Regions from separate parts of the Kosakonia pseudosacchari genome, predicted to be linked through region 3. Evidence: predicted binding sites of a transcription regulator. Region 3 holds the regulator's gene; each other region holds the start of a gene.
What was found. Region 3 encodes PurR, which represses purine synthesis genes. Its sites were predicted from a motif close to CANGCAAACGTTTGCNTG; they were not measured.

Region 1: a site for PurR is predicted at 3,798-3,815, ahead of pyrC (dihydroorotase). Genes of this name have one in related genera too.
Region 2: a site for PurR is predicted at 2,327-2,344, ahead of pyrD (quinone-dependent dihydroorotate dehydrogenase). Genes of this name have one in related genera too.
Region 4: a site for PurR is predicted at 2,630-2,647, ahead of IP581_RS23200 (NCS2 family permease). Genes of this name have one in related genera too.

The regions. Positions count from the first base shown of each region.
Region 1 covers NZ_CP063425.1:1,882,630-1,888,199, forward strand. Annotated here, with positions in the region: gene IP581_RS08760 (cytochrome b) at 1-176, opposite strand, end outside; gene IP581_RS08765 (YceO family protein) at 437-553, opposite strand; gene solA (N-methyl-L-tryptophan oxidase) at 605-1,723, opposite strand; gene bssS (biofilm formation regulator BssS) at 1,844-2,098, opposite strand; gene dinI (DNA damage-inducible protein I) at 2,376-2,621, opposite strand; gene pyrC (dihydroorotase) at 2,701-3,744, opposite strand; gene IP581_RS08790 (lipoprotein) at 3,861-4,421, opposite strand; gene grxB (glutaredoxin 2) at 4,545-5,192, opposite strand; gene mdtH (multidrug efflux MFS transporter MdtH) at 5,258-5,570, opposite strand, start outside.
Region 2 covers NZ_CP063425.1:1,704,792-1,710,361, reverse strand. Annotated here, with positions in the region: gene IP581_RS07915 (YcbX family protein) at 1-515, shown strand, start outside; gene zapC (cell division protein ZapC) at 512-1,054, opposite strand; gene pyrD (quinone-dependent dihydroorotate dehydrogenase) at 1,223-2,233, opposite strand; gene ssuE (NADPH-dependent FMN reductase) at 2,481-3,056, shown strand; gene IP581_RS07895 (sulfonate ABC transporter substrate-binding protein) at 3,049-4,020, shown strand; gene ssuD (FMNH2-dependent alkanesulfonate monooxygenase) at 4,017-5,162, shown strand; gene ssuC (aliphatic sulfonate ABC transporter permease SsuC) at 5,171-5,570, shown strand, end outside.
Region 3 covers NZ_CP063425.1:2,152,598-2,158,167, forward strand. Annotated here, with positions in the region: gene cfa (cyclopropane fatty acyl phospholipid synthase) at 1-435, opposite strand, end outside; gene punC (purine nucleoside transporter PunC) at 747-1,943, opposite strand; gene punR (DNA-binding transcriptional activator PunR) at 2,055-2,966, shown strand; gene purR (HTH-type transcriptional repressor PurR) at 2,985-4,010, opposite strand; gene cydH (cytochrome bd-I oxidase subunit CydH) at 4,308-4,397, shown strand; gene IP581_RS10150 (MFS transporter) at 4,567-5,570, shown strand, end outside.
Region 4 covers NZ_CP063425.1:4,882,578-4,888,147, reverse strand. Annotated here, with positions in the region: gene phoU (phosphate signaling complex protein PhoU) at 1-337, shown strand, start outside; gene IP581_RS23215 (ADP-ribosylglycohydrolase family protein) at 372-1,274, opposite strand; gene cbrC (PF03691 family colicin E2 tolerance protein CbrC) at 1,299-1,886, opposite strand; gene yieH (6-phosphogluconate phosphatase) at 1,913-2,578, opposite strand; gene IP581_RS23200 (NCS2 family permease) at 2,748-4,085, shown strand; gene IP581_RS23195 (NADPH-dependent FMN reductase) at 4,123-4,689, opposite strand; gene IP581_RS23190 (4'-phosphopantetheinyl transferase family protein) at 4,709-5,452, opposite strand.

The DNA.
Region 1 (5,570 bases), 270 kb from region 3:
AGCAAAATGCCGATGCTCTTATGTAGCTCAGGCGCTTTATGATACCAACCGTCGTAATAGCTCAGCGTCACCATCCACAGACCCAACGCGAACATACCATAAACCACAATGGCCACCAGCCAGTGCAGAACAATGGAAACGGCGCCGTAGCGCTCAGGTGAATTGCGAAATGGCATAATTGTTAATCGTGGTTAATAACTGGTTAAATTAAAATGGCGGGAGAGAAACAATATTGCAACTCAAAATTACGATTTTGAATTGTTATTTTTTCTATATCACCTTTTTTGAATGACTTTGCTAAATAATATTCAGAACATTAGGTTGATTGCAGGGGTAAGTCATGAATTTATTAAGCTTTTGTTGCGATAGCGATGTTTAAATATTCTGTCCTGAAAATATATTTTTATAAAGCTATGTCAGTTTTTGTCAGTGTTTTTCAGGGCGCCCATACGATATAGATAATATCGATCAGTGCGATAAGTAGCCACAGCGCAATATAAAGCATCAAATGTTCACGTACGTTATTTATTAAGAAATGAAACAGACGGCGCATATTCTCTCCGCAAAGCTGCATTAAGCGGCCCCGAATGAGGCCGTGGAAGGTTTACCCGGCAAAGCGGGAAAGTGAGAAAGGTTGTAAATCAAACTTCGAGCTTTTGCCGTGGGCAAATTCACAGGCAATTTCACCCAGCACTGGCGCAAATTTAAAACCGTGTCCGCTCAGGCCTGTGACAATCAGTGTGTCCGGGAAGCCCGGCAGCGTATCAATAATAAAGTCTTCATCAGGAGAGTTATCGTAGGTGCAGGATGCACCGTACAAACATCCACCGATGCCTGGCAGAAACTGGCGCAGAAAAGCGAAACATTCGGAACCATCTCCCGGTTCTTCACCAAACGGCTTACGCTGCTGCGCTTCGCTGATAAGCTGCCCGCCGTTGTGACGGCCGATTTTTAATTCATTATCTTCTGCCGGAAAGCCGTAATACTGGTCGCCATTGGGCATTTCGCCAGTAAACGCCGGAAATTTGTTCTTGGTGCTGTAGCGACCATCGGCCTGGAACCATGCAAAAACTTTGCGCACCGGTTGTATCGGGAGCTCAGGCAGCAGTTTTTGCACCCATGTTCCCGCGCTGACAAGCACTTTTTTACCGTGGAATATCCCTTCCTGGGTATCGATGCTGATGCCGTCATCATGATGATGCAGCGCGGTGACCGGGCAATTGAACAACTGAGCGCAGCCCGCCTCTTTGGCAAGACGGATCCACGTTTTTACCGCCAGTTCGCTACGCAGTACACCGGAGTCGGTTTCAAACATGCCGATGTAATTGTCGGGTACGCGGATTTCTGGCCAACGCGCCATCAGTGACGGGGCATCGAGTTTTTCGACGGCCAGCTGCCACTGCGCTGCGCTTTGCGCGACGTTAGCCAAAAAAGCGGAATCCGCCGGGCCGATATTGACAACGCCAGTGCGGTCAAACACCGCTTCGCCGCTTTCCGCCGCCAGTTGCTCCCACAACTGTTGCGCACGCAGCACCAGCGGAACATATTTTTCGCCTTCGCCGTAAGCGTGGCGCATTAAACGCGTATCACCGTGGTGGCTGCCTTCCTGATGGGGCGGCAGGTGAGCATCGGTCATCAGCACATTCAGCCCGCTTAGCGTGGCGTAATAGCCTGCCGCTGCGCCGACAGAACCGCTGCCAATAATAATGAGATCGTATTTCATGGTGGTGTTCTCCAGGCAAATGCGTGTTCAGGAGGGTAATTAACCTGGGAACGTTATACAAGGACAGAAATAAGAAAGGCACCACAAGGGTGCCTGTTGAGTCTATATAGCGCATTATCACTAATGCCTGCGATACTCATCTTCCTGGTAGTCGCCCGATTCAATCTTGGCAATGCCCGCTTCGAGTATCGAAATAAACTGGCGGGCAACATCGGTCGTTAACCACAACGTCTGGCCGACTTCGGTCTCTTCCTGAGCGGCTCTGTTTGGGGTCTGGTAGTGCAACCGGAGCATCAGTGCGTCGTAGCTATCCACGGTGCTGATGTCCCATCCGACCAGTGGATGGGTCTGGATGACTTCATTATTCTTTACCATCATAACCCCCTTTATTGGCGTGTTTAATTAGACAACGACTCTTGAGGTTCAATGCGTGTTTTTTTTGAAGCTTTTTCAGTATACCAACAAGTGGGGGAGTAGATCGAATAATTAAACACTCTGCAACATGTTTTTTCGACCGTTAGATTTTTTTGAATAAGAAAACGGGCTCTTAACCATATATTTTTATTAAAAAAGCGCTGCACCAGGATTGCGCTTAAAAAAACAACAAAAAAAGCCGGGGCGACCCGGCAATAAGCACAAACTTAAAGAAAAATTAGTCGGTGATAAACCAGTCGTCGGCGCTTTCCCAGGTTTCCTGCAAAATTTCAGTTATGCGATCTTTATCTTCTTTTGCGCCGCCCAAAACCGAAAGATTATTTGCTGCGGCGTAGCGAACCGTAATTTTGTTTTCGCGATCGGGGTAACAATTGTTCAGACGACGAGATAACTCGCCCGCCAGCGCATCAACAGCGCCAGGCGGTAAGGGTGTGGTTTTGGCGATAGTCACTTCAATGCGCATAATAGCCCCCTGTGTAATTTACTGTATGTTTATACAGTTAAGCGAAAGCTATTACAACAGGGAGCGATAATTTTTTTATTTATTGCTTAATGCGCCAGCGCACGGTTTCACCTGCGAGAAACGGCACCAGCGAATCTTCCGGCAGCGCAATCGCCTCTGGCACCAGGCTCTCTTCACGCACCAGCTCAACAAACGTTTCGTTCACCGGTAAGCCATAGAAACGTGGTCCGTTGACCGAACAGAACGCTTCAAAATGCTGGAGAGCATTCATCTCTTCAAATACGGTTGCATAACTACCTAGCGCGGTGGGGGCATTGAAACAACCGGCGCAGCCGCAACTGGCCTCTTTACGATGACGCGCATGCGGCGCGGAGTCCGTACCGAGAAACGCGCGACTAAAACCGCTGGCAACCAGCTCGCGCAGCGCCTGCTGGTGAACATTGCGCTTCAGGATCGGCAGGCAGTACAAGTGAGGGCGTACACCACCGACCAGCATATGATTACGGTTAAACATCAAGTGCTGGGGCGTGATAGTCGCGGCCAGCAGCTCGTTGCCTTCGCGCACATAGTCTGCGGCATCTTTGGTCGTAATATGCTCAAACACCACTTTCAGCCCCGGCAGACGCTGGCGCAGCGGTTCCATGACCGTTTCGATAAATCGCGCTTCTCGATCGAAAATATCGATATCTGCATGCGTCACTTCACCATGCACCAGCAGCGGCATGCCCAGTTTTTCCATTCGTTCCAGTACCGGCATAATCGCATCAATGCTGGTAACACCATGGCTGGAGTTGGTCGTGGCATTCGCCGGGTAGAGTTTCGCTGCCGTAAATATCCGCTCGTTAAAGCCACGTTCGACTTCATCGGCGTTCAGGCTGTCGGTCAGGTAGCAGGTCATTAAAGGCGTAAAATCATGCCCGGCGGGTACGGCGTCGAGAATACGCTGGCGGTAGGCGATAGCCGCATCCACGGTAGTGACAGGGGGAGCAAGGTTCGGCATGACAATGGCGCGGGCGTAAGTTTCGCTGGTCCACGGCACCACGGTTTTTAGCATTTCGCCATCACGTAAATGGACATGCCAGTCGTCAGGACGGCGGATTTTCAAAACCTGGGGTTGGGTCATTGGAGTGCTCCGGCTGGTGAGAAACAGGTGTTTTTTGCCGGGCACTAAGAATAAGCGGAAACGTTTTCGTTTGCATCCTTTTCCTGAAAAAAAGGGCGCTCACGGCGCCCTGTTATTTAGTCAGTGAGGGGGATGATAATTTCACCCGGTTTCACCTCAATCCCTTTGGCATATTTTTTCGCCAGCGCCTCGCCTTTGCTGCTGTCTTCTTTCAGCACATAAGCAGGGCGTTGGTTAAAGTAGTTGCGTAGCGACTGATTTAGATAGGGCATCAGTGTTTGTAACACAGCCTGCATTTTTTCCGGCGTCACGGTGGCGTTAACCACTTCCATCTCTTGCAGGTAAATCGCGCCTTTTTCTTTATCAAACACCGGCAACGCTTTGAGTTTCAATTTGATGATGGCTTTTTGATTGCCAAATAGCGAAGTCATATCCAGATTCGCATCGCCGGTCAGGGTGATTTTATTGGGTTCTTCGCGACCGATTTCACTGGCCAGATTATTCAGCACAATATGGGCGTCGGCAACGCCGGGTACGCCGATGTCTTTGGCGAAGTCATTACGCTTTTGTAGCGCCTGGTTAATCTCCTGTTCGCTGATAGAATATTGGGTCAGTTGATTGCACCCCACCAGCACGCCGCTCAACAGTAGTGCTGCGGCAAAAATGATTCTCTTCATGAATTCCTCAACGTGATCGCCATGCTACGACGCAGGGGCGTAGCATGCGACACACGTTCAATAAAGGCCAGCGGAAAAAGCTGAAAGGCGTGACGGAAGCGGGCACGCTTCCGTCACAGGCGGTTAAATAGCCATCGATGACAGCACGTTAATTTGTGTCTGTTTCGCCATGTTGTCACGGTATGCTGCAACCCGGCTGGGCCAGTTGATACCGCTCACGATTGTCAGGTTACGCAGCAACGGGAAGAGATGAATATCATCATCGGAGAGTTCTCCGTTCACCGCGTTGGGCTGCACGATTAATTTATCCAGTGTGCGTAAATCGTCGCTGATATTTTTCGCCAGCCCCGCAGAGTGGGCGAGGTGCTCGGCAAAACTACCCATCGCCGCCTCCTTTTTGGCAACAAAATAGGCTCGCGCCTGCGGCGTGGAAAATTCATCAAACGCCGATTTCGCGAAGCGCGGGATCAACAGCTTATTAACGTAGCCATTCACCTTACGCAGCCACTCTTCCACTTTCGGGTTTTGTTTCCCGGTTAGTAGCGGTTTGCCGTCGAGCTTATCGACATAATGCACAATGTCCATGCTCTCCGGCAGATAACGGCTATCGTCTTTTTGCAGGATCGGCGCCATTTTCTGGCCAATCATTTTTGTGGGTGTGGCTTCGTCATCATTGAGCAGGATCTTGAGTTCGACGGGGATATTCTTAAGGCCGAAAATCATGCGGGCTTTAACGCAGAACGGGCAGTGATCGTAAATGTAGAGTTTCACGTTTCTCCTCCATACTGGCTTATCCATCAATTACCAGTATGGAAGAGGGGATACACAGGCGCAAATCAGGCACCGGGTTCAAGCATGGTCGGACGAATACGTTTGTGACTGAATTGCCACAGCAGCGCCATGGAGGTCATGAACCCAATAACGCCAAGCATCATCCACGGCAGTTCCGGCTGATTAAATGCTTTCCCAGCGTCAAACAGCCAGCCGCCGCCGGCATAACCAAGCGCGCCACCGAAGGCCAGTCCAAGACGGCTAAAACCCATATAACTGCCGCGCGCACGGGCATCGGCCAACTGTGCGCTTAACGTTTCCCTGGCAGGTTCGGCAATAATGGAGCCGATGTAGAAGGTGCAAATCAGCGTAAAGAGT
Region 2 (5,570 bases), 450 kb from region 3:
ACGTCGTGAAACCGTGCAGCCGGTGTGTGTTTACCACTGTCAGCCCGGAGCGCGGGCAAAAACACCCTGCCGGTGAACCGCTCGCGACCTTACAGCGTTTTCGCACTGCGCAGGACAATGGCACCGTCGATTTTGGCCAAAACCTGATTGCCCGTAACAGTGGTGTGATTCGCGTCGGCGATGAGGTAGCCGTGCTGGCAACAGCGCCCGCGAAAACATACGGCGCAGGCGCAGTCGAAGAGTCTGTAGAACAGGATGCGCAACCCGCAGGCACAGTGGAAATTAACTGGCAAGGCCAAACATTTCGCGGGAATAACCAACAAGTGTTGCTGGAACAGCTGGAGAACCAGGGGATTCGCGTGCCCTACTCTTGTCGCGCGGGGATTTGCGGCTGCTGCCGGATCCGCGTAATGGAAGGTGAAGTTAGTGCGCTGAAGAAATCAGCGGTTGCGCCGGATGGTTCAATTCTCTGCTGTAGCTGTGTGCCGAAAACATCGCTGCGACTGGAGGCTTAAACCGCCTGTTCGAGCTGGATGGCGTTGGTATGCAACTGTGGTTTGAGGCGATCGTTCATAATTTTAATCGCGTCGCCCAGTTGCATGGTGCGCCCGGCAATCACCACTCCGGGTTGCGCCAGCAGACACAGCGCGGCATTTTCACCCGGTTCGACCACCAGCAGATTCACACACTCCTGCGTATCGCTCAGCCAGACACAAGCGCCTTCGCCCGTAACTGGCGTCCACTGGGAATCATGCGTCATAAAGTGCCAGCTTTTCGGCATTTGCGGCTTGAGGAAGCGAATCGCTACCAGCGCATTAAGCACCAGTTCAGCGCGTTGCTCATTGGATAACGGCAAATCGCGACATTTTTCATCAAAGGAGAAATAAAGCGCAGCATCATCAACGCAAAAACCAGACGGCGAGAAAGCGTCTGGTGTCAGCATCTTACGGGCAAAACGAGAGCGAAATAACATGCCATTGGCTAAATCGAGCATCATGCGATCATGCTCATCATCAAAATACCAGCGCCAATTATCGTCAGGTTTAATTCGCATTTTCCTCTCCCCTTCCCCTAAACATCCTGTCGTTTTTTCATCCTGTTTGCCGCCTCGTTTATTACCTAAATAATAAAAGACTAAAATGTTTAAATTAGCAACAGTGGTGGAATATAAAACAACCAGGGCGGGAAATAAAGCCCTGGTTACACAGGAAGGGATAAAAGATTAGATATGGGTAACGATTTCTTTAATCAGCGGTGGGCCTTTAAAAATAAAGCCCGAATAAATTTGCACCAGTGACGCACCGGCGGCAATTTTCTCGCGAGTCGCTATCACCGAGTCGATGCCGCCTACGCCAATAATCGGCAAGCGTCCGTTTAATTCTTGCGACAACCGCCGAATAATTTCCGTGCTTTTTAATTGCAACGGACGGCCACTTAAACCACCCGTTTCGTCACAATGTTTCATTCCCTGCACCAGCGATCTTTCCAGCGTGGTATTAGTGGCAATAACGCCATCGATATTGTGGCGAACTAAACTATCGGCTACCTGGATCAATTCCTCTTCAGAAAGATCTGGTGCGATCTTTACGGCTACCGGAACATATTTATGATGCACATTTTGCAGATCGTTTTGCTTATTCTTAATTGCCGTAAGCAGATCGTCCAGCGCTTCGCCATATTGTAATGTACGTAAACCGGGCGTATTTGGTGAGGAAATATTGATGGCGATATAACCGGCATAGGCATAGATTTTTTCCATACAAATCAGGTAGTCATCTTTACCCTGCTCGACAGGCGTGTCTTTATTCTTGCCAATATTAATGCCCAGGACACCGTCGAAGTGCGATTTCTTCACGTTCTCAACCAGATTATCGACGCCAAGATTATTGAAGCCCATGCGGTTGATCAGCCCTTCAGCCTCCACCAGGCGGAAGATCCTCGGCTTGTCATTACCCGGCTGCGGGCGCGGCGTCACGGTACCGATTTCGATGGCGCCAAACCCCATCGCACCCAGCGCATCAATGCACTCACCATTTTTATCCAGCCCGGCCGCTAACCCCAACGGGTTTTTAAAGGTCAGACCCATGCATTTGACCGGTTTCTCCGGTACACGCTGACGCACAAGGGCTTCAAAAGGCGTGCCGGTAATACGGCGCAATTGCTGGAACGTTAATTCATGAGCGCGCTCTGGATCGAGCTGGAAAAGGGCTTTACGAACGAAGGGGTAGTACATGAACTCTCCTGGATTCCCGGTTGCAAACCGGGGGCGTATTATCTGCGATTACCCGGTGAAAGGGAATTGACCTGCGGCAAAAAAAGGCGATTCGACGCAATCGTTTTCTCTCATCACTCTCCTTTATGCAAATTTCAGCATATTTTCATCGAATAAATCATTTAGTGGAATAAATCGACTCTGCCACACTGCCTTAAATTGTTATGAATGTTATCTAAAAGCAAACAATTGGTTATAAGGAGCAATTATGAGAGTTGTCACCCTGGCCGGAAGCCCGCGCTTTCCCTCCCGCTCCAGCGCGTTGCTGGAGTATGCCCGCGAGCGCCTGAATGCGCAGGATATCGAAGTGTGTCACTGGCATTTGCAAAATTTCGCGCCGGAGGATCTCATCTATGCCCGCTTTGATAGCCCCGCGTTGCAAACATTTATAGGGCAACTTAACGAGGCCGATGGCTTAATCGTCGCCACACCGATCTATAAAGCGGCTTACTCCGGCGCCCTGAAAACGCTGCTCGATCTACTGCCCGAGCGGGCACTGGAGGGCAAAGTGGTGTTGCCGCTGGCCACTGGCGGCACCGTGGCGCATATGCTGGCGGTGGATTACGCGCTAAAGCCGGTGCTCAGCGCGCTGAAAGCGCAAGAGATCCTGCATGGCGTCTTCGCCGACGATAGCCAGGTGCTGGATTATCAGCACAAGCCCAGTCTGACGCCCAACCTGCAAACCCGTCTGGATAAAGCGCTGGAAACTTTCTGGCAAGCGCTGCACCGCCGGGATATTCAGGCACCGGATTTCCACCTGCCGCAAGGAGTCGCGCATGTTTAATCTGTTCAAAAACCGCGCGCAATGGTTAGCGTTAAGCGGTTTACTGACGCTTTCCGCCTGGACGCAGGCCGCCGAACCGGCACCGGAAAGTTTGCGTATTGGTTACCAGAAAGGCAGCGTCAGCATGGTGCTGGCAAAAAGCCATGCACTGCTGGAAAAACGCTACCCGAACACCAAAATCACCTGGACGGAATTCCCGGCAGGCCCACAAATGCTGGAAGCGCTGAATATTGGCAGTATTGATCTCGGCAGTACGGGCGATATTCCGCCGATTTTTGCCCAGGCCGCAGGCGCGGATCTTCTGTATGTCGGCGTTGAGCCGCCAAAGCCGAAAGCAGAAGTGATCCTTGTTGCCCAAAATAGCCCGATTAAAACGGTTGCCGATCTGAAAGGACACAAAGTCGCTTTTCAGAAAGGTTCCAGTTCACACAATTTACTGCTGCGTGCTCTGCAACAGGCCGGGCTGAAATTCAGCGATATCCAGCCGGTGTTTTTGACCCCAGCAGATGCACGTGCCGCGTTCCAGCAAGGTAACGTTGATGCGTGGGCCATCTGGGATCCTTACTACTCGGCGGCCCTGCTTCAGGGTGGCGTGCGCGTATTAAAAGACGGCACCACGCTGAAACAGACCGGTTCGTTTTATTTAGCTTCGCGTCCCTATGCGGAAAAAAACGGTGCATTTATTCAGGGCGTTCTGAATACCTTTAGCGAAGCCGACGCGTTAACCCTTAGCCAGCGTGACGAAAGCATCGCGCTGTTTGCCAAAACGTTGGGGTTGCCTCAGCCGGTGATTGCCAGCTATTTCGATCACCGCCCGCCAACCAAAATTTCGCCAGTCGACGACACCACCGCCGCACTGCAACAGCAAACGGCCGATCTCTTTTATGAAAACCGTTTACTACCGAAAAAAGTCGATATTCGCACCCGTATCTGGCAACCGGCCAATCAAGGAGCCAAGTCATGAGCTTAAATCTGTTCTGGTTTTTACCCACCCACGGCGATGGTCACTATTTAGGGACGGACCACGGCTCGCGCCCGGTAGATCATGCTTATTTACAACAAGTCGCGCAGGCAGCGGATCGTTTAGGATTCAGCGGCGTGCTGATCCCCACCGGGCGTTCCTGTGAAGACGCGTGGCTGGTCGCCGCCTCACTTATCCCGGTGACACAGCGGTTAAAGTTTCTTGTCGCCCTGCGCCCCAGCGTCACCTCGCCGACCGTCGCTGCGCGCCAGGCGGCCACGCTGGACAGGCTCTCCAACGGACGGGCGCTGTTTAACCTGGTGACCGGCAGCGATCCGCAGGAACTGGCCGGAGACGGCGTATTTCTCGATCATACGCAGCGTTATGAAGCCTCTGCCGAATTTACTCACGTCTGGCGTCATCTGCTGGAAGGCGACACTGTAGACTTCGAGGGTAAACATATTCATGTGCGTGGCGCGAAACTCTTTTTCCCGCCGGTGCAGCAACCGCGACCGCCGCTCTATTTCGGCGGATCGTCCGATGTGGCACAAGATCTGGCCGCTGAGCAGGTAGACCTCTATCTGACATGGGGCGAGCCGCCAGCGCAGGTAAAAGAAAAAATTGAACAGGTACGCGCCAAAGCCGCCGCCCACGGACGTAAAGTGCGCTTCGGTATTCGTCTGCATGTGATTGTCCGGGAAACGAATGCAGAAGCCTGGCAGGCAGCGAATAACCTGATCGCCCATCTGGATGATGCCACGATTGCTAAAGCGCAGGCCGCCTTCTCTCGCCAGGATTCCGTCGGTCAACAGCGGATGGCGGCGCTTCATGGCGGCAAGCGCGATCAGCTGGAGATCAGCCCCAACCTGTGGGCTGGCGTTGGGCTGGTACGCGGCGGCGCGGGAACCGCGCTGGTGGGCGATGGCCCGACCGTCGCGGCAAGAATCAATGAATACGCTGAGCTTGGTATCGACAGTTTTATTCTTTCCGGTTATCCGCACCTGGAAGAGGCATATCGTGTCGGCGAACTGCTGTTCCCACACCTTGATGTCACGGTGCCGCAAATTCCGCAGCCACAGCCATTGCAACCGCAGGGCGAAACCGTGGCGAACGAGTTTATTCCCCGAAAAGTGGCGCAAAGCTGAGGCAAATTATGGCGGCAGAAAAGAGATGGCTCTTGCGCATTGCCCCCTGGCTGCTGCCGGCGGGGATTGTGGTGGTATGGCAAATCGCCTCCTCCACCGGTTTGCTCTCCACACGCATCCTTCCCTCACCGGAGGGTGTGCTGGAAGCGTTCTGGACATTAAGCGTGAGCGGTGAATTGTGGCAACACCTGGCGATCAGCTCCTGGCGTGCGGTGATTGGTTTTTCGATCGGCGGCAGCATTGGCCTGACGCTCGGGCTGATTAGCGGGTTGTCGCGCTGGGGAGAACGTCTGCTGGATACCTCGATCCAGATGTTGCGCAATGTGCCGCATCTGGCACTGATCCCCCTGGTTATCTTGTGGTTTGGTATCGATGAGAGCGCGAAAATTTTTCTTGTTGCACTTGGCA
Region 3 (5,570 bases):
AGCGTCTTTCCAGTAGGCGCAAGAGTATTGCATCTGCGGATCCAGCATGCGGGTAAAGAGATCATTACCAAGATCGTAATGTTCTTTGCCCACAATCCAGGCCCTTTTTTTGCTTTGCAGATTAAATAATCTTGCTCCGGCAATGCGGAGTGTGTCTTTGAGATGATGCGGAAGTTGGTTTTCCAGCCCGGCGCGCAACACCTTGGTAAAGAATATGTCCAGGCGGGGGCAATCCCACCAGCCGTCCATATAACTTTCGCCGAGTCCGAGCGAGCCTTCCTGTAAAACGCGTTTGAAAAAATCAGGATTTTTCACCTGAATATCTGACGCTGCGGGACCGTTGACGCGGATACCTGCGCGACCCAGCAGTTCGTTTGCTATACGGAACCAATTGTCATCCCGTACGCTAACTTCTTCTATACACGATGAACTCATAACTTCTCCATCACTGGTAGTGATCAGAACCTTCAAACAGCGTAGACGCTTTTTCGGGCTTGTGAGAAATCTCACGGTTTTCACCGTGAGGCTGATATCCGACGTAGAACAGAGGAAGGGAGAGGACCCTTGCCGAAAGGCCTTCCATGGGTAAACGGGTACAATCCGGTACCCGTTAATGCATAATATTTATCGTATTTATTAAACAGCCGAAAATGAGTATAGGCTTCAAAATCGGGTGATTCAATAAAAAGCCAGTAGCAAGCTAACCACTGCGTTATTGATAGTCGCTTGCGCAACTATCAATGCGATTAATGCGACGAGGAAGCCACCACCTTTTTATCTGCCAGTTCATCGGCTGCGCGGCGCTGAAGCCGATAGCCCAATGCGGCCAGCAGCACCATTGCTACCATGACACTGGTTGTCGTAAGCAGTGGTGTGGCGATGAGCCATGAGACGACCAGGCTTGCCAGGAAACATAAACCCAGTTGTAGCGTATTCTGCAAAGCTGCGGCGCGGCCGGTAGCTTGCGGGAAAGGACGCAGCGCCTGCGCGACCACGATCGGGTAAATCGCGCCGTTGGCCATCGCCATAAAGCAGAAGGGGATGAGCAGCGCGGTCAGCGAAACGTCCGGCATAAAACCAACGGCCCAGGTGGCGAGGACGCTTAACGCGAACGCCCCCAGCAGCCACGGCAGTAAACGCGAACCCTGCCATTTCTGCAGCGCGGCACGGCAACCGTAACCGCCGACCAAAAAGGCGATGGTTTGCGGCACATAACTGAGGCCAATCACCGATGGGCCATAACCCATTTCATGCAGAATAAACGGCGAACCGGTCAGCCAGGCGAAGAAACTGGCCGAGCAGGCGGCATAGATAATGACATTCCCGCGATAATCCCTGGCGCGCAGCAGATCCATAAAGGTCAGCGGTTGTTCGTGGTGCTCAATTTTATTCGCCGGTGCTTTCAGTCGCCATGCCGGGATCATCAGAATCAATGTGATCGCCAGTAAGGTGGCGAAAATGGCCTGCCAGTTGAAATGCGCAAGGATCCAGGCTCCCAGCAGCGGTGCCAGAGCGGGTGTTAAACCAACGAGCGGCATAATGGTGGCGAAGATGCGATTAACGCGATGCGTGGGATAGTTATCCGTCACCAGCGCCTGCCAGCTTACTGTCGCGGCGCAGACGCCAACCGCCTGGACAAAGCGCAGCACCAGCAGCAGGGTTGCATCGCGTACCCATAATGTACCCAGACAGCCCAGCGCGAAAATCGCCAGCCCGGCCAGCAAAACCGGCTTGCGGCCATAGCGATCCGATAGCGGCCCCCATACCAGTTGCGCAATGGCAAAGCCCGCCAGAAACAGGCTTAAGGTTGCGCTAACCACCGCAGACGATGTGTGTAAATCTTGCTGTATCGCGCTGAAAGCGGGGAGGTACATATCAGTGGCTAAAAAGCCGAGCACGCTTAATCCCGCGAGCCAGACTAAAAATCCATTGCCAGGTTGCATGTGGGTTTCTCTTTATTGCAGGTAATCAGGGCTGTTGAGTGTAAGGAGTGCATTAAGGCTTGTGAAACGCTAATATTTGCGTAGTGGTTTCAAAATTTTTGCAGGCAGATTATGTGGTCAGAATATTCGCTGGAAGTGGTTGATGCTGTCGCCCGCAATGGCAGTTTTAGCGGTGCAGCGCAGGAGTTACACCGTGTGCCCTCTGCAGTGAGCTATACCGTGCGACAGCTTGAGGAGTGGCTGGCTGTTCCGCTGTTTGAACGCCGCCATCGTGATGTCGAGCTCACGCCTGCCGGGGTCTGGTTTTTGAAAGAAGGGCGTGCTGTTATCAAAAAAATGCAGATCACCCGTCAGCAGTGTCAGCAAATCGCTAACGGCTGGCGCGGACAACTGGCGATTGCGGTCGACAACATCGTCAAACCTGAGCGTACCCGGCAATTGATCGTCGATTTCTATCGCCATTTCAGCGACGTTGAGTTACAGGTCTACCAGGAAGTATTTAACGGTGTCTGGGATGCGCTTGCTGATGGGCGGGTTGAACTGGCGATCGGCGCAACGCAGGCCATTCCCGTCGGCGGGCGCTATGCGTTTCGCGATATGGGGATGCTGAGCTGGAAATGTGTGGTTTCCAGTCGCCATCCGCTGGCGTCACTGGCAGGCCCGCTTAGCGACGACACCTTACGCAACTGGCCTTCACTTATCCAGGAAGATACGTCCCGTTCGTTGCCCAAACGTATTACCTGGCTGCTGGATAATCAGAAACGCGTGATCGTCCCGGATTGGGCGTCGTCGGAGGCGTGCTTATCGGCAGGATTATGCGTGGGAATGGTGCCGGCACACTTTGCCCGCCCACGGCTCGACAGCGGTGACTGGGTCGCGCTGACGCTGGAAAACCCCTTCCCGGACGCGGCGTGCTGCCTGACGTGGCAGCAAAATGAAGCTTCCCCGGCGTTAAACTGGCTGCTGGAATACCTGGGAGATAGTGAAACGCTGAATAATGAATGGTTACGGGAGCCGAATTAACGGCTCCGTAATAAGCGATTAGCGGCGGTAGTCGCGGAACGGACCATCGGCCACGGAACGGCGCTCAACCAGGCGCGGATGCACTTCAATAGACTGCGACTCTTCGCGCTTGTTGACGATGCGATCAAGCAGCATGGTAAACGCCGTTTCTCCCAGCGAGTCTTTCGGCTGGTGAATCGTGGTCAACGCCGGGGTGAAGAAGCGTGAGTTACGCACGTTGTCATAACCAATCAGGGAAATATCCTGCGGTACGCGTAAACCCATCTCATCGGCAGCGCACAGCGCGCCCATTGCCATAATGTCACCACCGCAAAAGACAGCGGTAGGACGATGCGCCTGACCGAGGATTTGCTGCATCGCGCGATAGCCGGATTCCGGCTCGAAATCGCCCTGGACGATCCAGCTTTCCGGCACGCTAATAAGAGCTTCTTCCATCGCTTTCATAAAGCCAGCCAGACGGCCAGCGCCAGTGTTACGCTCCAGAGGACCGGGGATCACGCCAATATCGCGGTGTCCGCGGTCAATAAGATAGCGCCCGGCCATATAACCGCCTTCAAAGGCGTTATCAATAACGGAATCCGTAAAGTCGGCCTTCGCTTCGCCCCAGTCCATCACCACCATCGGGATATGGCGGTACTCTTCGAGCATGCTTAACAGCGATTCCGGGTATTCGGAACACATTACCAGCAAGCCATCGACGCGTTTTTGCGCCATCATCGACAGATAAGCCCGCTGTTTTTCCAGGCTATTCCAGGCATTACCGAGGATCAGGGTGTAACCCTTCTGGAAGCACTTTTTCTCAACGGCTTCAATAATTTCAGCAAAGTAGGCCGCTTCACTGCTGGTGGCCAGCAAGCCGATCGATTTTGTGTGATTCACTTTCAGGCTGCGGGCGACGGCGCTGGGGGAATAGTGCAACTCTTTAATCGCCGCCCACACGGCATTGCGCGTTTCTTCGGCGACGAAACGGGTTTTGTTAATTACATGTGATACGGTTGTAGTGGAAACGTTTGCTCGTTTCGCTACGTCTTTAATCGTTGCCATCAGATATCACTCCAGACCATATCATAAGCTCCTGATAATACATAAGGTAAACGTTTGCCTTTAATCACCCTGTACCCATCAAAGGGGGTGCGGTACGCCGGGAAAACGACACTGGACGTCAGGAGGGGAGTCAATGGCCGGTACGCTAATAAATTTAGCGTCGAATTTTGTCTGATCTTGAGCAAAAGGGGAAGTATTAAAACGTTTCTCCTGCCAATTCCCGCAAGATTTTTAAGATAATTTGTGCAAAAATGCGTTATCTCACTTTTTGTGGGGAAATTAAAAAGGGGAAAATTGATGAGCACCGATCTGAAGTATTCTTTAATCACTACCGTCATCGTTCTGGGCCTGATTGTTTTCGGCGGTCTGACTGCTGCACTGCATTGATCTATCGCGAGGGAGAGCCTCTTCTCCCTCGGTTTTCTTCCCCCGCTATTGTTATCACTTCTGCAATAATCTTTTGTCATTCTGCTAACTTCTGTTTTTTGTGATAGCTGTCATACTTTTGACTTCAGCGACAGGGTCGCAAGTCGGCATGTCTATTTTGGAGTGACAGATGAAAATTAATTTCCCTTTGCTTGCCCTGGCGATTGGCGCCTTCGGCATTGGTACCACCGAGTTTTCCCCGATGGGATTACTGCCGGTTATTGCCCGCGGCGTTGACGTTTCTATTCCGGCGGCGGGGATGCTGATTAGCGCCTACGCGATCGGCGTGATGGTCGGTGCGCCGTTAATGACGTTGCTGCTGTCTCACCGCGGCAGACGCAACGCCCTGATCTTTTTGATGGCGATTTTTACGCTCGGTAACGTGCTGTCGGCGATTGCGCCGGATTACGCCACATTAATGCTGGCGCGTATCGTCACCAGCCTGAACCATGGCGCTTTCTTTGGTCTTGGTTCGGTGATGGCAGCAAGCGTGGTCGCGAAAGAGAAGCAGGCCAGTGCGGTGGCGACCATGTTCATGGGGCTGACCATTGCTAACATTGGCGGTGTCCCTGCCGCGACCTGGCTGGGTGAAACCATTGGCTGGCGTATGTCGTTCATGGCTACCGCCGGGCTGGGTGTGATTGCCATGGCGAGTCTGTTCTTTTCACTGCCGAAAGGTGGCGCAGGTGAGCGCCCGGACGTGCGTAAAGAGCTGTCGGTGCTGGTGCGCCCGCAGGTGTTATCCGCGTTGCTGACCACCGTGCTCGGTGCGGGTGCCATGTTCACGCTGTATACCTATATTGCGCCGGTGCTGCACACCATTACCGATGCCACTCCCGTTTTTGTCACGGCGATGCTGGTGTTGATTGGCGTTGGCTTCTCCATTGGTAACTATCTCGGCGGCAAACTGGCGGATCGTTCCGTAACCGGCACGCTGAAAGGCTTTTTACTTCTGCTGATTGCCATCATGCTGGCGATCCCGTTCCTGGCGCGCAGTGAAGTGGGCGCGGCTATCAGCATGGTGGTATGGGGCGCGGCGACGTTTGCGGTGGTTCCACCGTTGCAGATGCGTGTCATGCGCGTTGCGCACGAAGCACCTGGGCTTTCATCGTCAGTCAATATCGGTGCCTTTAA
Region 4 (5,570 bases), 2.2 Mb from region 3:
GCTTGGCCGCCACACCGTGCAGATGCTGCACGACGTGCTGGACGCTTTCGCCCGTATGGATCTGGATGAAGCGGTGCGTATCTACCGCGAAGATAAAAAAGTGGATCAGGAATATGAAGGCATTGTGCGTCAGTTAATGACCTACATGATGGAAGATCCCCGCACGATCCCGAGTGTACTGACCGCGCTATTCTGTGCGCGCTCTATTGAGCGTATCGGCGACCGTTGCCAGAATATCTGTGAATACATCTTCTACTTCGTGAAAGGCCAGGATTTCCGTCACGTGGGTGGCGATGAACTGGATAAGCTGCTCGCCGGAAAAGATCCTAAAGAGTGATGTGAAAACCCCCTCAGCGACGAGGGGGTTTTTTTCAGGCCGATTTTGCCAGCAGCTTTCTTGCCAGCGTATCGATATCCTCGTACTGCCAGAGTTTGTCACGCCACGTTTGCGGAATGCCGTTTATCCCGTAAAACGCGCCGGCCAGTTGCCCGGCAATGGCGGCGGTGGTATCCGCATCATCGCCGAGGTTGGTTGCCAGCAGGATGGTTTCTTCAAAATCATTCCCTTTGGCGAAACACCACAGCGCAGCTTCCAGGCTCTGCACGCAGTAACCAGTACCAAAAATCTCCGCCCGCGTTTTTTGCAGATAGCGACCTTCAGCGATATGGCGCAGGTTTTCCTGCTCCGGCAACTGCGCGATATCGGTCAGCGTTTCCTGCTTACTTTTGCCCTGTAAGGCATTCATAAGCTGTTGCGCGAACAGACGGCAGCTGGCGAGCGCTTCCGGCGCGGCGTGCGTCGTGCGTGAAGAGGCTTGTGCATATTCCAGCACTTGCGCTTGATCCGGAAAGAACCATAGCACCACAGGCGCCAGTCGCATCAGTGAGCCGTTGCCCGCTGTTCGCGGATTGCTGGAACCGGCAAACGGTTCGCCATCATTGGCGAACTTTTGCAGCGCGCTGGCAACGGTCATGCCGATATCAAAACAGTGACCCGTAGAGCTTAAATAGCCCCACTTCCACCAGTTCAGATAACGGTTCATCTGATCCTTTGCGTCAAATCCGTTACAGGTGACCAGGCTTTCCGCAAGGCACAGCGCCATTGAGGTATCATCAGTCCACTGCCCGGCCTGTAAATGAAACGGGCCGCCGCCTTCCATCCCCGTCACAGGTGGAAAGGAGTCCTTCGCGCGGAACTCCACCGTGGTACCAACCGCATCACCTGCGGCCAGCCCAAGCAGGCAACCCTGATAACGTGCAAGTAATTCAGACATCTGTTGTGCTCCTGTCGCTCTCCGTCAGGAGAGATCGGCCCACAGCCGCAATTTCCCACAATGCAGACAGCGGAAGAGATAACCCTGGCAATCGCCGCCGTCGAGCAGGTATTCGGGTAGCTTCTCGTAATCAATGCCGAAAGCATCGCAGTCGGCCCGCAAATCAGCAAACTGATCCAGCTTGTCGGCAATCTCTTTCCAGCCAACGTAACCTTCGAAGGCGCAAAAATCATTACAGTGTGCCAGCCAGAACTCCTGCTGCCAGCCACAATATCCCGGCGTTCTTTCGGTCAATTCAATCACGCTGGCTTCCGGCCAGGGATTTTTAAAGCCGGTAAATTCGCCTTCGTCGTCGAACTCGCTTTCTATCCCCTCCAGAGAGGATTCATCCTGAAAGCTACCGCCAAATTTCTCTGCAGCTGCACCGTCTGCAATACACCATGGGCAGAGATAATCGACATCTTGCTGGGTATAGAACGGATTGGTGTAGTAGACATTGGTCGGCTGCTGACAGCAGGCGCAGGTGACCGTTTTGTCTTCAGAGAACACCCCGGTTTCCAGAGGTTGCGGGTGATATTTAAATACCGGTAGAGGGCGATGTGTCTGGGCCATAAAAACATCCTGTTTAGTGGTTTAGATTAACGCGTAACATGCCACCCGCGAGCGCGCCACAGTTCTGGCAACTGCGCCAAATCAGTGAACGTAGTCACTTTTGGGTGGTCGATGGGTTTGTTATGCGGATCGGCGCAGAAGTAAAATACTTCCATCCCTGCCGCGATACCAGATTGCGCCCCGGCGGTGGAATCATCCACGAGAATACAGTTTGCCGGATCGACATTAAGCGCTTTAGCTGCATGGTACATTATCGCCGGATCGGGCTTCCAGCGTTGGATGTCATAGCCGCTAAACAGTTTTTCAGGAAAGTGATGTAGCATTCCAAGTTTGCCCAAAGAGTGTTGCATTTTGCTGACGGGGCCATTAGAAACAACGCACATCGGAATCGCTACCGCGTCCAGCAATGCATTCGCACCGGCAATCACTTCCAGCTCGCTGTCAAACAGGCGCGCCACTTCCGCGCGGTACACCGGCTCCAGCGCGCTTTTATCCAGCGGTTTACCGTACTCTTCGCCGATAACATCGATGATTTCATACAGTTTCATGCCTTTAAATCGTTTAAAAACCTCGTCGAGATCGAGCGAAATACCAAACGCTTCAAACATATGCACGTATGCGCGGGAACAAATTACTTCACTGTCGACCAGGGTGCCGTCACAGTCGAAAAATACCGCTTCAATGTGGGACATGCCGTTTCCTGTTTTATTGCAAGTTTAACGTTTACTTAACGCAGATTACGGGACGCAATCGTTGCCGTATAAGCAAATTCAATGAAAAAAAGTGTGTGATAACCGTCAACATTGTCTCATTTTGGTATAGGATAGCGACGAATTTTCCCTCCTATTCCGGAAATTGATAATGAGCCAACAACACACTACCCAGGCCTCAAACCAGGGGTTGCTTGACCGCGTGTTTAAACTGCGCGAGCACGGTACTTCGGCACGCACCGAAGTGATCGCCGGTTTCACGACGTTTTTGACGATGGTGTATATCGTTTTTGTTAACCCCCAGATTCTGGGCGTCGCCGGAATGGATACCAGCGCAGTATTTGTGACAACCTGCCTGATTGCCGCTTTTGGCAGCATTTTGATGGGGCTGGTGGCGAATTTGCCGGTCGCACTGGCTCCGGCCATGGGCCTGAATGCTTTCTTTGCGTTCGTGGTGGTTGGCGCGATGGGCCTCTCCTGGCAGATTGGCATGGGCGCGATTTTCTGGGGCGCGGTCGGCCTGCTGCTGCTGACCATTTTCCGCGTCCGTTACTGGATGATTGCCAATATCCCGGTGAGCCTGCGTGTTGGTATTACCAGCGGTATCGGTTTGTTTATTGGCATGATGGGGCTGAAAAATGCCGGTGTTATCGTCGCCAACAAAGAGACGCTGGTGAGCATTGGCAATCTGACGTCTCACAGTGTTCTGCTGGGCGTGCTCGGTTTCTTTATCATCGCGATTCTGGCGTCGCGCAACATTCATGCCGCGGTGCTGATCTCTATTGTTGTGACGACGCTGCTGGGCTGGTTGATGGGTGATGTGCAGTACCACGGCATCGTTTCCGCGCCGCCGAGCGTTGCCTCCGTTGTCGGCAACGTTGATCTCGCCGGTTCGTTTAACATCGGTCTGGCGGGCGTGATCTTCTCGTTTATGCTGGTTAACCTGTTCGATTCTTCCGGTACGCTGATTGGCGTGACGGATAAAGCCGGGCTGGTGGATGAGAGCGGCAAATTCCCGCGCATGAAGCAGGCGCTGTACGTTGACAGCATCTCTTCGGTCGCCGGTTCGTTTATCGGCACCTCTTCCGTGACGGCGTATATCGAATCGTCTTCTGGTGTGTCTGTCGGCGGGCGTACCGGTCTGACCGCTGTGGTGGTTGGTCTGCTGTTCTTGCTGGTTATCTTCCTGTCGCCGCTGGCGGGTATGGTTCCGGCGTATGCGGCGGCTGGTGCGCTGATCTACGTTGGTGTGCTGATGACATCCAGCCTCGCGCGCGTGAAGTGGGACGATCTGACAGAAGCCGTACCTGCGTTTATCACCGCAGTGATGATGCCGTTTAGCTTCTCGATTACCGAAGGTATCGCGCTCGGCTTTATCTCTTACTGTGTGATGAAGATTGGCACTGGCCGTCTGCGCGATCTGAGCCCGTGTGTGCTGGTGGTTGCGGTGCTGTTCCTGCTGAAAATCATCTTTATCGACGCGCATTAATCTTTTTCCCTCTCCCGCAAGGGAGAGGGTTTTTCCACTACCGCTTAACGCGCTGAATATAATCAGCAAAAGCCGTTAGCTGCCCGGTCAAATGGTCGAGGGTGCTTTGATCGACCACCTCTCCCGTTTGCTGATCCACCTTGCTCTGGATCACGCCACCCATAAACTCCGGCTTGTTCATCACCATCGCATCGAGGAACACCAGGATCTGGCGTAAGTGATACTGGCAGCGTGCGCCGCCAATCGCGCCCATTGAACTGGTCTGGATCAAAACCGGTTTTCCGGCCAGCGGTTGCTCAGGCAGACGCGATAGCCAGTCGATGGCGTTCTTCAGGCCGCCTGGCACGGAGTAGTTATACTCAGGCGTTACAATGACTACGCCGTCTGCGGCGCGGATTTGTGCCGCGATCGCTTCCACGTTTTGCGGGAAACCTTCTTCTTGCTGAATATCCGCGTCATACAATGGGATATCGGCAATAGACGGCAGCGGCGTCACGTCCATTCCTGCCGGAGCGAGTTTCGGTAACGTGCGTGCAACCATGGCATTAAAGGAGCCTTTGCGCAGGCTCCCGAGAAGTGTCACAACCTTGAGTTCAGCAGACATAATGACTCCTGTGTAGGGATCAATTAAGGATCAGCGCTTTTTCCGCAGGCAGGCTGGTGAATCGCATTAAGCGGGACGCGGGATCGTTAGCGCGCGTTTGCACATCAGAAAGATAACGCCACCCTTTTTGACTGTCGAATTCCCAGATCTTCAGGCTTTCGATTGCCGGACTCACGGCGACCGACCAAATCAATACATCCTCCGCGTCACACATTACTTCCACCTGCGACAATTGCGCAGTGCGAAGACGCCCGGAGCCAGGCAATAACTGTAACTGTCCCGGCTCATCCTGCATCTGATGCAGCAATTTCATTACACTCTGGCGAATGGTCAAAAGCTGGGTTTGCGCTTCGTTAGCATCGTTTTGGTTGTTGATCCACAGCTGCTCATTATTGGTGAACGTGTGTTTATGCCCGTGCGGGCTATGAAAACTCCGCGTTGCGCGCTGTAACTCCATATCCAGCCCGCATTCGCCTTCGGTGGTGATAGCCACACCAACCATGTTTCCGGCATACGCCAGTGAGAAGTGCGGCAGGCTGCTGTCGACAAACCTCGGTCTTCCGCTTGGCTCAACTTCTATTTCCGGTAGTTCACTCGCGCCGTACAGCATAAACAGCATTTCGGCGAGTAACGCGCGGGAAGCGAGAAAGCGTGAGCGGCGGTGTTCAGGAAGCTGACGCGCCGTATCGTGGCAGGCTAGCGGTAACCGGGTAGAGATGAGATGCCCTTCTGACAGAATCCCTCTTGCAAAGTGCGTCGCCATTTTTCTCTCCGTGATAATGGTCTGAGTTGATCGAATCGATAATCAATATTATCGCCCATACTGCATAGGTTTTAATGCGGAAATTCGCATCTGAAAAGTCCTAATGGGGATATTTACA